Regions from separate parts of the Marinococcus sp. LNSP9103-4 genome, predicted to be linked through region 2. Evidence: riboswitches for the same ligand, from Rfam matches in the RefSeq annotation. Region 2 holds a riboswitch; the other holds the start of a gene.
The links. Region 2 has a riboswitch for thiamine pyrophosphate ahead of ACTRXG_RS04615 (thiamine phosphate synthase). Riboswitches for the same ligand answer to the same signal wherever they lie in the genome.

Region 1: linked by a shared signal. The riboswitch ahead of tenA (thiaminase II) and the one ahead of ACTRXG_RS04615 (thiamine phosphate synthase) in region 2 are both predicted to bind thiamine pyrophosphate.

What each region holds. Positions count from the first base shown of each region.
Region 1 is NZ_JBQLIA010000040.1:845-6,617, forward strand. It holds gene map (type I methionyl aminopeptidase) at 1-331, opposite strand, end outside; gene ACTRXG_RS16470 (DUF2254 domain-containing protein) at 449-1,753, shown strand; gene ACTRXG_RS16475 (NADPH-dependent FMN reductase) at 1,818-2,378, shown strand; TPP riboswitch at 2,513-2,616, shown strand; gene tenA (thiaminase II) at 2,754-3,449, shown strand; gene ACTRXG_RS16485 (ECF transporter S component) at 3,449-3,802, shown strand; gene ACTRXG_RS16490 (ABC transporter permease) at 3,802-4,041, shown strand; gene ACTRXG_RS16495 (ABC transporter ATP-binding protein) at 4,038-5,702, shown strand; gene ACTRXG_RS16500 (energy-coupling factor transporter transmembrane component T family protein) at 5,695-5,773, shown strand, end outside.
Region 2 is NZ_JBQLIA010000004.1:157,934-163,706, reverse strand. It holds gene ACTRXG_RS04630 (thiazole synthase) at 1-705, opposite strand, end outside; gene thiS (sulfur carrier protein ThiS) at 710-910, opposite strand; gene thiO (glycine oxidase ThiO) at 894-2,018, opposite strand; gene ACTRXG_RS04615 (thiamine phosphate synthase) at 2,008-2,619, opposite strand; TPP riboswitch at 2,662-2,764, opposite strand; TPP riboswitch at 2,821-2,920, opposite strand; gene ACTRXG_RS04610 (AEC family transporter) at 2,973-3,872, opposite strand; gene ACTRXG_RS04605 (potassium/proton antiporter) at 3,930-5,402, opposite strand; gene ACTRXG_RS04600 (DUF1516 family protein) at 5,583-5,773, opposite strand, start outside.

The sequences.
Region 1 (5,773 bases), on a different contig from region 2:
CATAGGTCCAGGCGGAATCCGCCAGGGCTCCGTTTAAATTTACAACCATATCGATTGTAACGAGGTCACCGTTTTCAAGAGGGCGGGATCTTGGGAAACCATGGCAGATTTCATCGTTTACCGAGGCGCAGGTGGCATATTTGTATCCCTGAAACCCTTTTTGTTCAGGAGTTGCGCCGCGTTCTGCCAGAAATTTTTCGACAAAATCGTCAATTTGTTTTGTAGTGACGCCTGGTTTGACCATTTTGGCGATTTCTTTATGGCAGGCGGCAAGAATTTTTCCTGCTTCATGCATAAGCTCAATCTCTCGTTCTGTCTTTAACGTTACCATCATTTGTCTCCTTTTATTCAGTATCAAATACTATTGTAAAACATTCGTATAAGAAATGCATTGTTTGATGATTTCCTTTATAATGGCGGGATTGCATGACAGAGATGGAGGTAAATCATGAAAAAACAGAAATGGTATGTACAACTCAGGGACAAGTTTTGGTTTATTCCAGGATGCTACGGTATTCTTAGCTTAATAATAGTAATAGGCGCTTCTATCATGGATCAGCAGGTGCTGCGGCCAGTTTACAATAATATGCCTTCTATGCTGATCGTGGAAAATAACACTGCTACTTCTTTATACAGTGCATTAGTGACGGCATTGCTGACGTTGACAACCATAAGTTTTTCTTCGATTATGGTCGTTCTGACCACGTATGCCACACAGTTTACCCCAAGGGCTCTGCAGGATTTCATGAAAAGCCCGACGACGCAGCATACACTTGGGGTATTTACGTTTGGGGTATTATTTACTCTGGTAAATATGCTGCTTTTTTCGAGCGAAGGCAGTAGCCAAATTTTGATGCCAATGCTGACAGTTCTTGTGGCGCTTGGCTGTCTGGCTTTTTTTATTATCTTTATTTATCACTCCACCCAGTGGCTGCAGGTGAATCATTTGATCAGCCATATAAGATCTGATGCCTCCAGGGTGATCCGGGATGCCTACACTTATTCGGGGGTGCACAGCTTCAGCGAATGGAGCGATGATTTTCGAAATGACGAAGAAGCAATCGTTTATGCCGAACGGTCGGGGTATACCAATATGGTGAAAATGCCTGAACTGATTGAATGGGCCAGGCAGCAGGGAGCCGTGGTTGAATGCCTGTTCCAGGTAGGAGACTACGTTCATCAGGGAGAGCCTTTATTTCGCTATTGGTCAAAGCATAGTTTATCCCCGAAAATATTGAGAAGTTTTTTATTAGTAGGAGAAGAGAGAAGCAATGTTCAGGACATCGAATTCTCCATGCAGAAAATTGTAGAAATAGCGCTGCGGGCCATTTCGCCTGCAATCAATGATCCACACACAGCAGCGAACTGCATCAACCGTATTGGGGCACTGCTTTCCGAACTCAGCCATGAACACAAAAATGACCAATACTTCGCTGACAATCAGAATGAGCTGCGGTTATTCATGCCTGTAAAACCCTTTAGGGAATATTTATATAAAAGCTTTTATCAGGTGAGATTGTACGGTTACGAAGATATTTCGGTAATGGGAGCCTGCATGGAAGCACTGACGATGCTCGTGAAAACAGGAGATCCGTCTGTGTTAAAGGAAGTGGATTCATTTTCCCGTTACATGGAGCAGGCGGTCGCTCCGGAACAGCTTGCGGACTGGGACAGGGAATACTGGGAGGAGCGTGTGCAGAAAAAGAACACAGCTCTGCATCAGGCACTTACAAAAAGTAAGCAGATAACTTGAAACAGCCAGTAACGTGTGTGTATGATATATAAATGAAGTTCAACACGAAAGGATGAAAGTTCAAATGAAAGTAGCAGCTATCGTAGGAAGTATTCGCCAGGAATCATTTAACGGAAAGTTAGTGGAGTACATGCAGGATCGTTACAGTGACATCATGGATATTAATATTTTAGATATCCGCGATCTTCCGCACTATGATCAGGATGAGGAAAGCAACGCTCCGGACTATGTGCAGGAATACAAGCGTTCTGTACGTGAAGCGGACGCCGTGCTTATCGCCACTCCGGAATATAACGGTTCGATTTCCGGCGTGCTTAAAAATGCTCTTGACTGGAATTCCCGGGTCGATTACGACTTTGCCGGCAAACCAACCATGCTTGTAGGAGCTTCTCTTGGAGGCCTGGGCACAGTGAAAGCGCAGATGCATCTTCGCCAGATTCTGAGCGCTCCCGGTATGAGTGCAAAAGTACTGCCTGGAAATGAAGTACTGATCGGAGCCGTCCATGAAAAAATGAATGAAAACGGAGATTTAACAGATCAGGGCACGATTGATTTTCTTGATAATGTCGTAGCCGAATTCGAACGTTTTTATCAGGAAACGCGGGCTGTGGCGAACCGCGCGTAATATGCAGAAAAACCCTGTTGGCATAGGCCTGCAGGGTTTTTGAATGCAGATTTTTGCTCAGAGGGAGAAGGCGGATTATAAAAATCACCTTTGACTTCCTGACATAATATGATAAAGTGTAGACAACTTAATAGGGAATCCACTAGGGGTGCCGAAAGCGGCTGAGATAAGGACTAACCTTAATCCCTTTGAACCTGATCTGGTTAAGGCCAGCGTAGGAAAGTGGAGACGGCAGAATACGTCTATTTCAAAAGCACAAGCTTTACCATAGAGGACGTTTATTCTAAGCCACTCCACCAATGGAGTGGCTTTTTTTGCCCCATTGGTCCTGACTGCCCGTAGTGGTTCCCTCCTAATTTAAAGGAGGAAGTTACAATGAAATTTTCAGAGCTTTTATGGCAGGACACAGAGCACATTTTTGAAGCCTGCTGGAGAAATCCGTTTGTACAGGGTATCGGGAAAGGGGAGCTCCCAAAAGCATCTCTTATCCATTACGTGAAGCAGGATTTTGAATACTTAAACGCCATGATCAAGGCAAAAGCAATTGGGGTAACAAAGTGTACGTCAAGAGAAGACATGGTTATGTTTAAAGATACCATTGATTTTGTTTTAAACAGCGAAACGCACCCGCATCATAATTTGTGTGAGCAGGCGGGCGTGGGCTATGAGGAATTGCAGGGCTATGCGCTTGCTCCGGTATCTCAGCATTACGTGCTTCACATGCTGCACCATGCCGAAAAAGGAACACTTGGTGATGTAATTGCGGTAACGCTTGCCTGCCCGTGGGTGTATTTGTATGTGGGTGAAAGGCTGATGGAGGAAGTGCAGCCGGACGAAACCCATCCGTTCAATGACTGGATTCGTTTTTACGGGGACCGTGAGGAAAGGGAAATGTATAAATATATTGACCGCCTTGATGAACTGGCAGAAACAGCCACAGAAGAAGAAAAACAGCGCTGGCGGACGTTGTTTATGGAAGGGTGCCAGCTTGAGTATATGTTTTTTGAGGACGCTTATTATGCAAAAGACTGGCCCTTTGCCAGAACGTTAACAGACGGGGAAAAAGTCTAATGATAAACAAACGCTTAAACCTCCGGGATATTGTCGTCATCTCGTTTATTTCAGCAGTTCTCGGCGTCCTTTATCTTCTTTGGGTGCTGCTGGGACAAATGGTTACCGGCATCTTCGGCCCAGTTGGAGGAGGCCTGATGGCGGGCTTCTGGATCCTTGCGCCTGTGATTTGTGCCTATATCGTTCAAAAACCGGGAGCGGCGCTGCTTGCAGAGCTTATTGCGGCTGGCACTGAAGTTATGGCGGGGTCTGTCAGTGCAGGAGCAGTGCTCGTGCTCGGCTTCACCCAGGGGCTCGCTGCAGAATTGATTTTCGCTCTGTTTTTTACCGGGTGTTCCGTCTGCCAGTATTAATGCTTGCCGGGTCGGCCGGAACGTTTGCTGCATTTTTAACCCAGTATGCCCTTTATGGATTCAGCCAGTACGCAGGTTCTGTTGTTGTATTTATGCTGGTAACAATGCTTATAAGCGGCGCTCTTTTAGCCGGATGGGCAGGGAAAAGCTTTGCGGATGCGCTGGTAAAGACTGGAGTGCTTGACCGCTTTGCCCTTGGCCGTCAATACCGTCTCGGCCAGCAGAGGGATGCTGTATGATTTACGCAGACAAATTGACCATTGCGTACCCTTTTGCTAAGCCTTCGATAGAAGGTTTTTCAGCAGAAATATGTACTGGGGAAAACGTGCTGCTGCTCGGTCCGAGCGGTTCAGGCAAAAGTACGCTTGCTCTCGCTATCCAGGGAATTCTTCCGCGTTCTGTGGAGGCGCAGGTTTCGGGCGGTCTGAGCGTGTTTGGGGAAAATCCGGCGGTGAAAAGTATTACGGAGGCCGCCAGGCAGGCGGCGCTTTTGTTCCAGGATCCGGATACCCAGTTCTGCATGCCGACCGTGCGGGAAGAGCTTGTATTCACGCTTGAAAATCTGCGGGTGCCTGCAGGTGATATCGAGGCCCGCATACACGAAGCCTTACAATTTACAGATATGCTTCACTGCATTGATGCCCGTATCGACACACTGTCCGGCGGGATGAAGCAAAAAATAGCTGTTTCCTGTTTAGCTGCTGTGAATCCGCGGATATGGATTCTGGATGAACCGCTCTCCCAGCTCGATCCGGTAAGCCGGCAAGCAGTGGCTTCGCTTCTTGGCCGCATTGCAGCAGATAGTGATAAAACACTGGTTTTGATTGAGCATCAATTAAATGAAGTAATGGAGTGGGTAGACCGGGTGATCGTATTGAACCACGATGGCCAGGTGTCTGCGGATGGAAGCCCGGCACGTATATTCAATTCTCATGCAGCTGTACTCGAAGCAGAAGGAGTATGGCTGCCGGCTCCTGCAGAAGCCGGAAAGAAATTACTGAAAAAGTCAGAGGATCCCAAATCCGCTCTTCCCATTACTTTATTGGAATGGGAGAGGTTTGCAGCGGATTATTCCGCTGCAGCAGTTCTTGCATCTCTGCCGCAGCCGAAAAAGGTAAGTGATCCTTCACTTGAACCACCTGTTCTGGAGGTGAAGCAGGCGGCCTTTGCCTATGGCGAGCAAACGGTTTTCGAAAACGTATCTTTTTCCCTGTACCCAGGGGGAATGACTGCTCTAGTCGGTGCAAACGGAGCAGGAAAGAGCACGCTCGCACGTGTCCTCACTGGATGGGAATCTCTTAAAAGCGGCTCTATATATGTTAACGGAGAAGATATTGCCAGTCTGAAGCCGTACGAAATTGCTAAAACCTTCGGAATTGTTTTTCAGCAGCCCGAGCATCAGTTTGTAGCACAGACCGTGGAAAAAGAAATACGCTACGGAATGGAAATGGAAGGGTGGTGCGAAAAAGATATTGATCAGCAGACAAATGAACTGCTGATTCAATTTCAGCTCGGACATATTCGAAAGAATCATCCATTTCAGCTCAGCCAGGGAGAAAAAAGGCGCCTTTCGGTGGCAGTCATGGTAACGAACAACCAGTCCGTATTAATTTTGGATGAGCCGGCGTTTGGTCTTGATAAGCGAAATACCGATGCTTTATTTGAAGTGCTTGAGCAGTGCCGGCGACGTGGAAAAGCGGTTCTCTGGCTGACGCATGATATGGATCTGGTCTATACAAAAGCTGGACGGGTTTTGGCGCTGGCGGAACGAACACTTGCCTGTGATGACGGCGTGGAAGCATTTTTCAGTGGGAGCATGGATTTAGCTAAAATCGGTGTCCGCCCGCCGGTAGTAAAGCTTATGAGCTTAAAGAAAAAGGAAACAGTAAGCCATGCTTGAAGAAATCCAGACTCGGAACGCTTTTTTGCAGCACGTACATCCAACGCTGAAGCTGATAAGTCTTTTCACCG
Region 2 (5,773 bases):
CCCTGCTTCTGCGCCAAGCGCTCCGGCCCTCACTGCCAATTTCATCGCTTCTGCCATTTTTACAGGATCGCCCGCGCCCGAAACGGCCGTATTCAGCAGGACACCATCAGCGCCGAGCTCCATAGCATAAGCAGCATCCTTCGGACTCCCAATACCTGCATCTACAATCACCGGGACTTCCGCCTGTTCAATAATGTGGGACAGGTTGTATGGGTTAATGATCCCAAGCCCCGTGCCTATAGGGGAGGCTCCCGGCATCACTGCATGAACCCCAAGCTCCTGAAGCTTTCTGGCGAGCACAACGTCATCGGACGTATAGGCAAGGACAGTAAACCCTTCGTTCAGCAGCTGTTCTGAGGCCCGGAGCGTTTCCACCGGATCCGGCAGAAGCGTTTTATCGCAGCCGATCACTTCTACTTTAATCATGTCACACATGTTGGCCGCCTCTGCCAGCTTCGCAGTGCGCACAGCTCCTTCAGCTGTTTTGGCCCCGGCTGTATTTGGCAGCAGCCGGTACTTTGAGACGTCCATCTGTTCAAATGGATCAGGCTGGCTGCTGTCAAACAGGTTCATTCTGCGAACGGCAAAGGTCAGTACCTCTGTTTCCGATGCTTCTACAGCCTGCAGCTGCGTCCTGGCGTCTTTATATTTCCCGGTGCCGAGAAATAAATTCGATTCAAACGTCATATTGCCGATACTAAGCATTTGTTCATCCGCCTCCTACAAAATGAGTGATTTCGATTCTATCCCCGTCCATTAAACCTTCCTGCTGGTGAAATTCTTCAATTACAATAGTGCCGTTGCGCTCCACCACTGTTTTTTTGTGGGCGATCTGAAGCTCTTCAAGTAAATCGGCTACCGTGGTACTGTTCTCAATATTCTGTAATTGACCATTAAGCGTGATCTGCATGAATAATTCCTCCCTTTCGTATTTGAGGATCTACGGCAAACAGGTGCTTCCAGTCCTCGCGAACGCTTTTCCCCTCGATCCGGTCAGCCATCCAGCTTCCGCTCAGTGCTGAAAGCAAAATACCGTTTCTGTAATGTCCGGTCATTACCCACAAACCCCGTTCGGTCTGTCCCATATATGGCAGCCCGTCTCCTGTCTGCGGCCGGACACCGCTCCAAAGCCTTTCAACATTCGCATGCTTCAGCCCCGGCACTAAATGCACAGCTGCTTTCATCAGCTCCTGTACCGAAGCTACAGTGACCCCTGTACTCGAGTCACCGGGTTTTTCTGAAGCGCCTATAAAGATTTCCCCGTCCTTTTTCGGAACAATATACACCTGCGGAGTGTGGAGGGTGTGTCTCAAATTCTCCCGGGGCATGCGTATGGACAAACACTCCCCTTTCACCGGATAGAGGGTGAACTCCTTCTCATCCAACAGCTCCGCCCCGGCACTTCCCCCGGTAAAAACAACTTCTTCCGCTTCAACAACTCCTTCACTTGTTTTCGCACCGTAAACGCGGCCGTCAGCTTCCAAAAGACGATCCACTGAAGTATTTTCCCGTACCATTGTCCCGCGGGCCTTTGCTGCTTTGGCAAGAGCCATTGTCCATTCATAGGCACGAAGCTGGCCGTCTTTTGGAATGGACCAGGCGCCCCGGATATTTTCGGAAAGCGCCGGCTCCCTGCGCAGTGCTTCATATGGCGAAAGCCACTCCGAGCCGTAGCTGCTTCCTGCAGCGCGCTGGTATTTTTTTTCGCCCGCCTTATCCCATACAGGCTTCAGCATTCCGTTGTTCACGTAGGAAACGTCCATTCCGCTAAGCGCTTCCACTTCAGGGACCAGTTCTTTAAACAGCTCCCGGCTTTCCAGGGCGAATTCCTGAAAAAGGCCAGGCCCCTCCCATTCAGACTGGGCTCCGAGCATACCGGCAGCCGCTTTTGATGCTCCGGAAGCGATGGTTTCTTTTTCGATGACCATCACACGACGCCCCCGTTTGCTTAACTGATACGCAAGCGAGCATCCCTGTACCCCTGCGCCCACAATAAGAACTTCTGTATCAGCCTTCATTGTCATCACTCCTTAACCGGATTCTGAGCTCTTCGGCTGCTTTCCCGGGTTCTGCCGCATCATAAAAATATGCAATGGCTGCCACCCCGGACGCTCCGCAGTTTATACCTTCTGCTGCCTTGTCAGCATCAATTCCTCCGATGGCAATCACGGGGATGCGGACGCTTTCCGCCACAGCTTTCAACGCCCGGACTCCGCGCGGCGGCTTTCCAGGTTTACTGTCTGAGGCAAACACATGACCAAAATACAGCCATGATGCTCCCTCCTGTTCACTTCTTTTCGCTGCCTCTATAGAGTGTATCGACTGCCCCCAGCTTACAGATGCCGGATAGATTGCACGACGCTCCGGCAGGTGGGTACCGGCCAGCCCATATGCAGCAGCAAGCTCCGGTTCATCATTTATGATCAGCTGCGCGGGGGCGGTTCCTTCTTTTAATGCCAGCTCGACGGCCCTTTCCTTTTCACGCTTTGTCCATTCAGGCGCACGTATATGCACGTAATCGACGATTCCTGTGAGCTCCCTCGTTTTTTCGCTCCACGCCCCCACTGTTATATCCGGCGGCGATACCGCATGTATACATGGCTTCGGTTTGTAATCCATAAAAAAGCCTCCTTCCAGAAGGAAGGAGGCTGCCTGTTAAAAGGTTCAACATGGCTGCTTCCCTCCGCTGGCTCTCCAGATCAGGTTCAAAGGGTTCCGGATAGTTCTCCGGTCTCAGCCTCAGCAGGCACCCCCAGCAAATATAATATTTTCCACAAAAAACCCCGCTTTCATTTAGAAAGCGGGGGAGATAGTCGTATTGGCATCTCTTCCCCACTTCCCTCCGCTGGTATAATCCAGATCAGGTTCAAAGGGATCAGCTTTACGCTGTCTCAGCCAACAGGCACCCCTAGTGGTTAATATTATTTATATCATAACGCGGTACTCTTCTTCCGTCAATTCGATGCGGAATTTTATGCCTGGAAAATCGACAGCACCACCCACAGGGAAGGAACGCTTAAAATAGTCGTCACCAGTGTAATACTCGAAACAAGCTGGGGGTTGGAATCAAATTGTACAGAAATCATTGCCATGGTTGCTGCACTCGGCATCGCTGTTGAAACAACCAGCACGGTCGTTAACGTGTCGCTGGTCTGCAGCAGCAGGGCAATTACGTAAGCGAGAGCCGGCGCGAATACAAGCCGTAAAAACGTACCTGCACTAACAAGCTTCCAATCCATGCTTTTGACGGATATGCGTGCAAGCTGCATCCCCAGGATAATCATAACCACCGGTATTGCAGCGCTCGCGAGCATATCGAGGGCTTCATAATAGGTCGCTCCGACCGGTATCCCGGTCAGCTGGAAGACAATACCGGCGAGCAGTGCATAAAATACCGGCATCCGCAGTACCGTCCGGAACGCGTCAGCCGCATCCATATTGGCACTGTTTGCGATATAGACGCCTACAGTATTCATCAGCATCGTCTGAATGACCATAAAAACGATAGAGTAGGCAAAGGCTGTATCACCAAACGCAAAAGCAATTAACGGAGCACCGTAATTGCCCGCATTCATAAACACGGTAGAGAGCATCATGCCGGTTTCGTTAGCTTTCGGCCATTTACGCACGTAGGACACTAATTTGATCAGCCCGGTCATAACCGCTAAAAATACCAGGGAAAACAGAGCCATCGAAAGCATATCGCTGTTCAGCTCTCTTTCATAGAATGTCCGGAAAACAAGCGCAGGCGTCAATACATAAAGAGCGACAGCCGACACCGGCCGAATATCCACTGCCTGTCTTTTCTGCAGCAAATAGCCAATCGTAAATATTAAAATGATTGGGATCAATACATTGATCAGCACACCCATGCGGAGCCCTTCCTTCTTTCCTCAAATTTAATGCCTCTTAACGCTGGCCGCTTTTTCTCAGTAATCGTGCTGGAGCATCTGCTTTAAAATACGTTTTTCTTTACGTGATACAAGAATATACAAATAATCACCGGCCTGGATTATTGTCTCACCAACCGGAGTGACCAGTTCATCGTCCCGAACAATCGCGCTGATCAGCGCAGATGCGGGAAATTCAATGCTTTGGAGCGTCTGTCCGACAATCGGCGTCGCTTCATTCGTTTGAAATTCCATAATTTCTGCGTTCGCTTTTCCGAGTGACACCAGCTCCAGGGAATGAGTTGGCGCTTCGCGGAGCGGACCGGATAAGTGAAGCCATTTCGCTAATGGAGCGATGGTCGCCCCCTGGATCAGCGCAGACGTCAGCACGATAAAGAAGACGACATTAAAAATTTGGCTGCCCGACTCCACACCAGCAACAATCGGGTATGTAGCCAAAATAATCGGCACCGCCCCGCGCAGACCTGCCCAGGATAAAAATATATTCTGCTTTGGTTTATAGCCGAAAAAGGAAGTCGACAAAAATGTGGCAAGGGGCCGTGCCACAAACATTAAAACTGCCGACAAAGCGAGCCCCATGGTGATGTTTGACCAGGTCAAAATATCTCTTGGGAAAGCAAGCAATCCCAGGATGATAAACATGCTTATTTGGGACATCCACGCCATGCCCTCGTTGAACCGGTAAATCGGCTGGCGGTAAATCAAATCGGAGTTACCTATTAAAAGCGCTGCTACATATACTGCCAAAAACCCGCTTGCGCTCATGCTTGAGGTCACACTGTAGGTTAACAGCGCGAAAGCGATCGCAAACAGAGGATAGAGTCCACTAGAATCCAGGTTAATACGGTTAATGGTCCATGAGGCTGCCCATCCGAACAACCCGCCCATCGCAAGACCGGCGCCCATCTGCCAGAAAAATGCACCGGATAGCAGCCAGACGTTTGGCGAATCTGCCAATATTAATTCAATAAAGAAGAGCGTTAAAAACACCGCCATTGGGTCGTTACTCCCCGATTCCGCTTCGAGGGTGGACCCCATTTTTTTATCAATGCTCCGTCCCTTCAAAGCGGCAAAGACGGCAGCGGCGTCTGTCGAACCGACTGTAGCTCCGAGAAGCATCGCTTCGAGCCAGGTCAGATCAAGCAGCTGCTTTGCCACCAGCCCCATTAGGGCAGCCGTAAACAGAACGCCAAACGTGGCGAGCGTTACGGAAGGCCCCACCACCGGTCTAATATCGCGCCACCTTGTCTGGGTGCCCCCTTCAAATAAAATAATGATCAGGGCTATAATTCCGACGGTCTGGGCAAGCTGGACATTTTCGAACTCAATAATGCCAAAACCATCATTTCCCATCAGCATACCTAGAATAATAAACAAAATAAGTGAGGGCACGCCGAGCCGTGTCGAAAATTTCGTTACGATGACACCTAAAATAAGCAGAAGTGCCCCTAATAATATAAATGAATCCACATTCGCGTTCCCTTCAAACAATGCCCGCTTCCTCCTTTCACCTGCCGCAGTTGTACCCCTGGCTTCTTTATGTATTACTTGCATGATACATGTAATTTTCGTTTAAAAAATAATGGTATTCAGGCCATCTGGTCTATCCCTTCTATACCCAAAAATGCCCGCATATAAAAAAGCATGCTGTTTTGCAGCATGCTCTTTGTATTACCCAATCACATCGTAGCCGATGGACAGGATAATTGCGAATAAAATGATCCATATAATCCAGAACATAGCGTGTTTTCTCCCTGCCCGCCGACGCACAAACATCATTTCCATTACCCCGATAAATATAAGGGCCAACACACCTTTAATAATGGAAAGGAGCGGGAAGCCATACAGCGCCACCATACCTG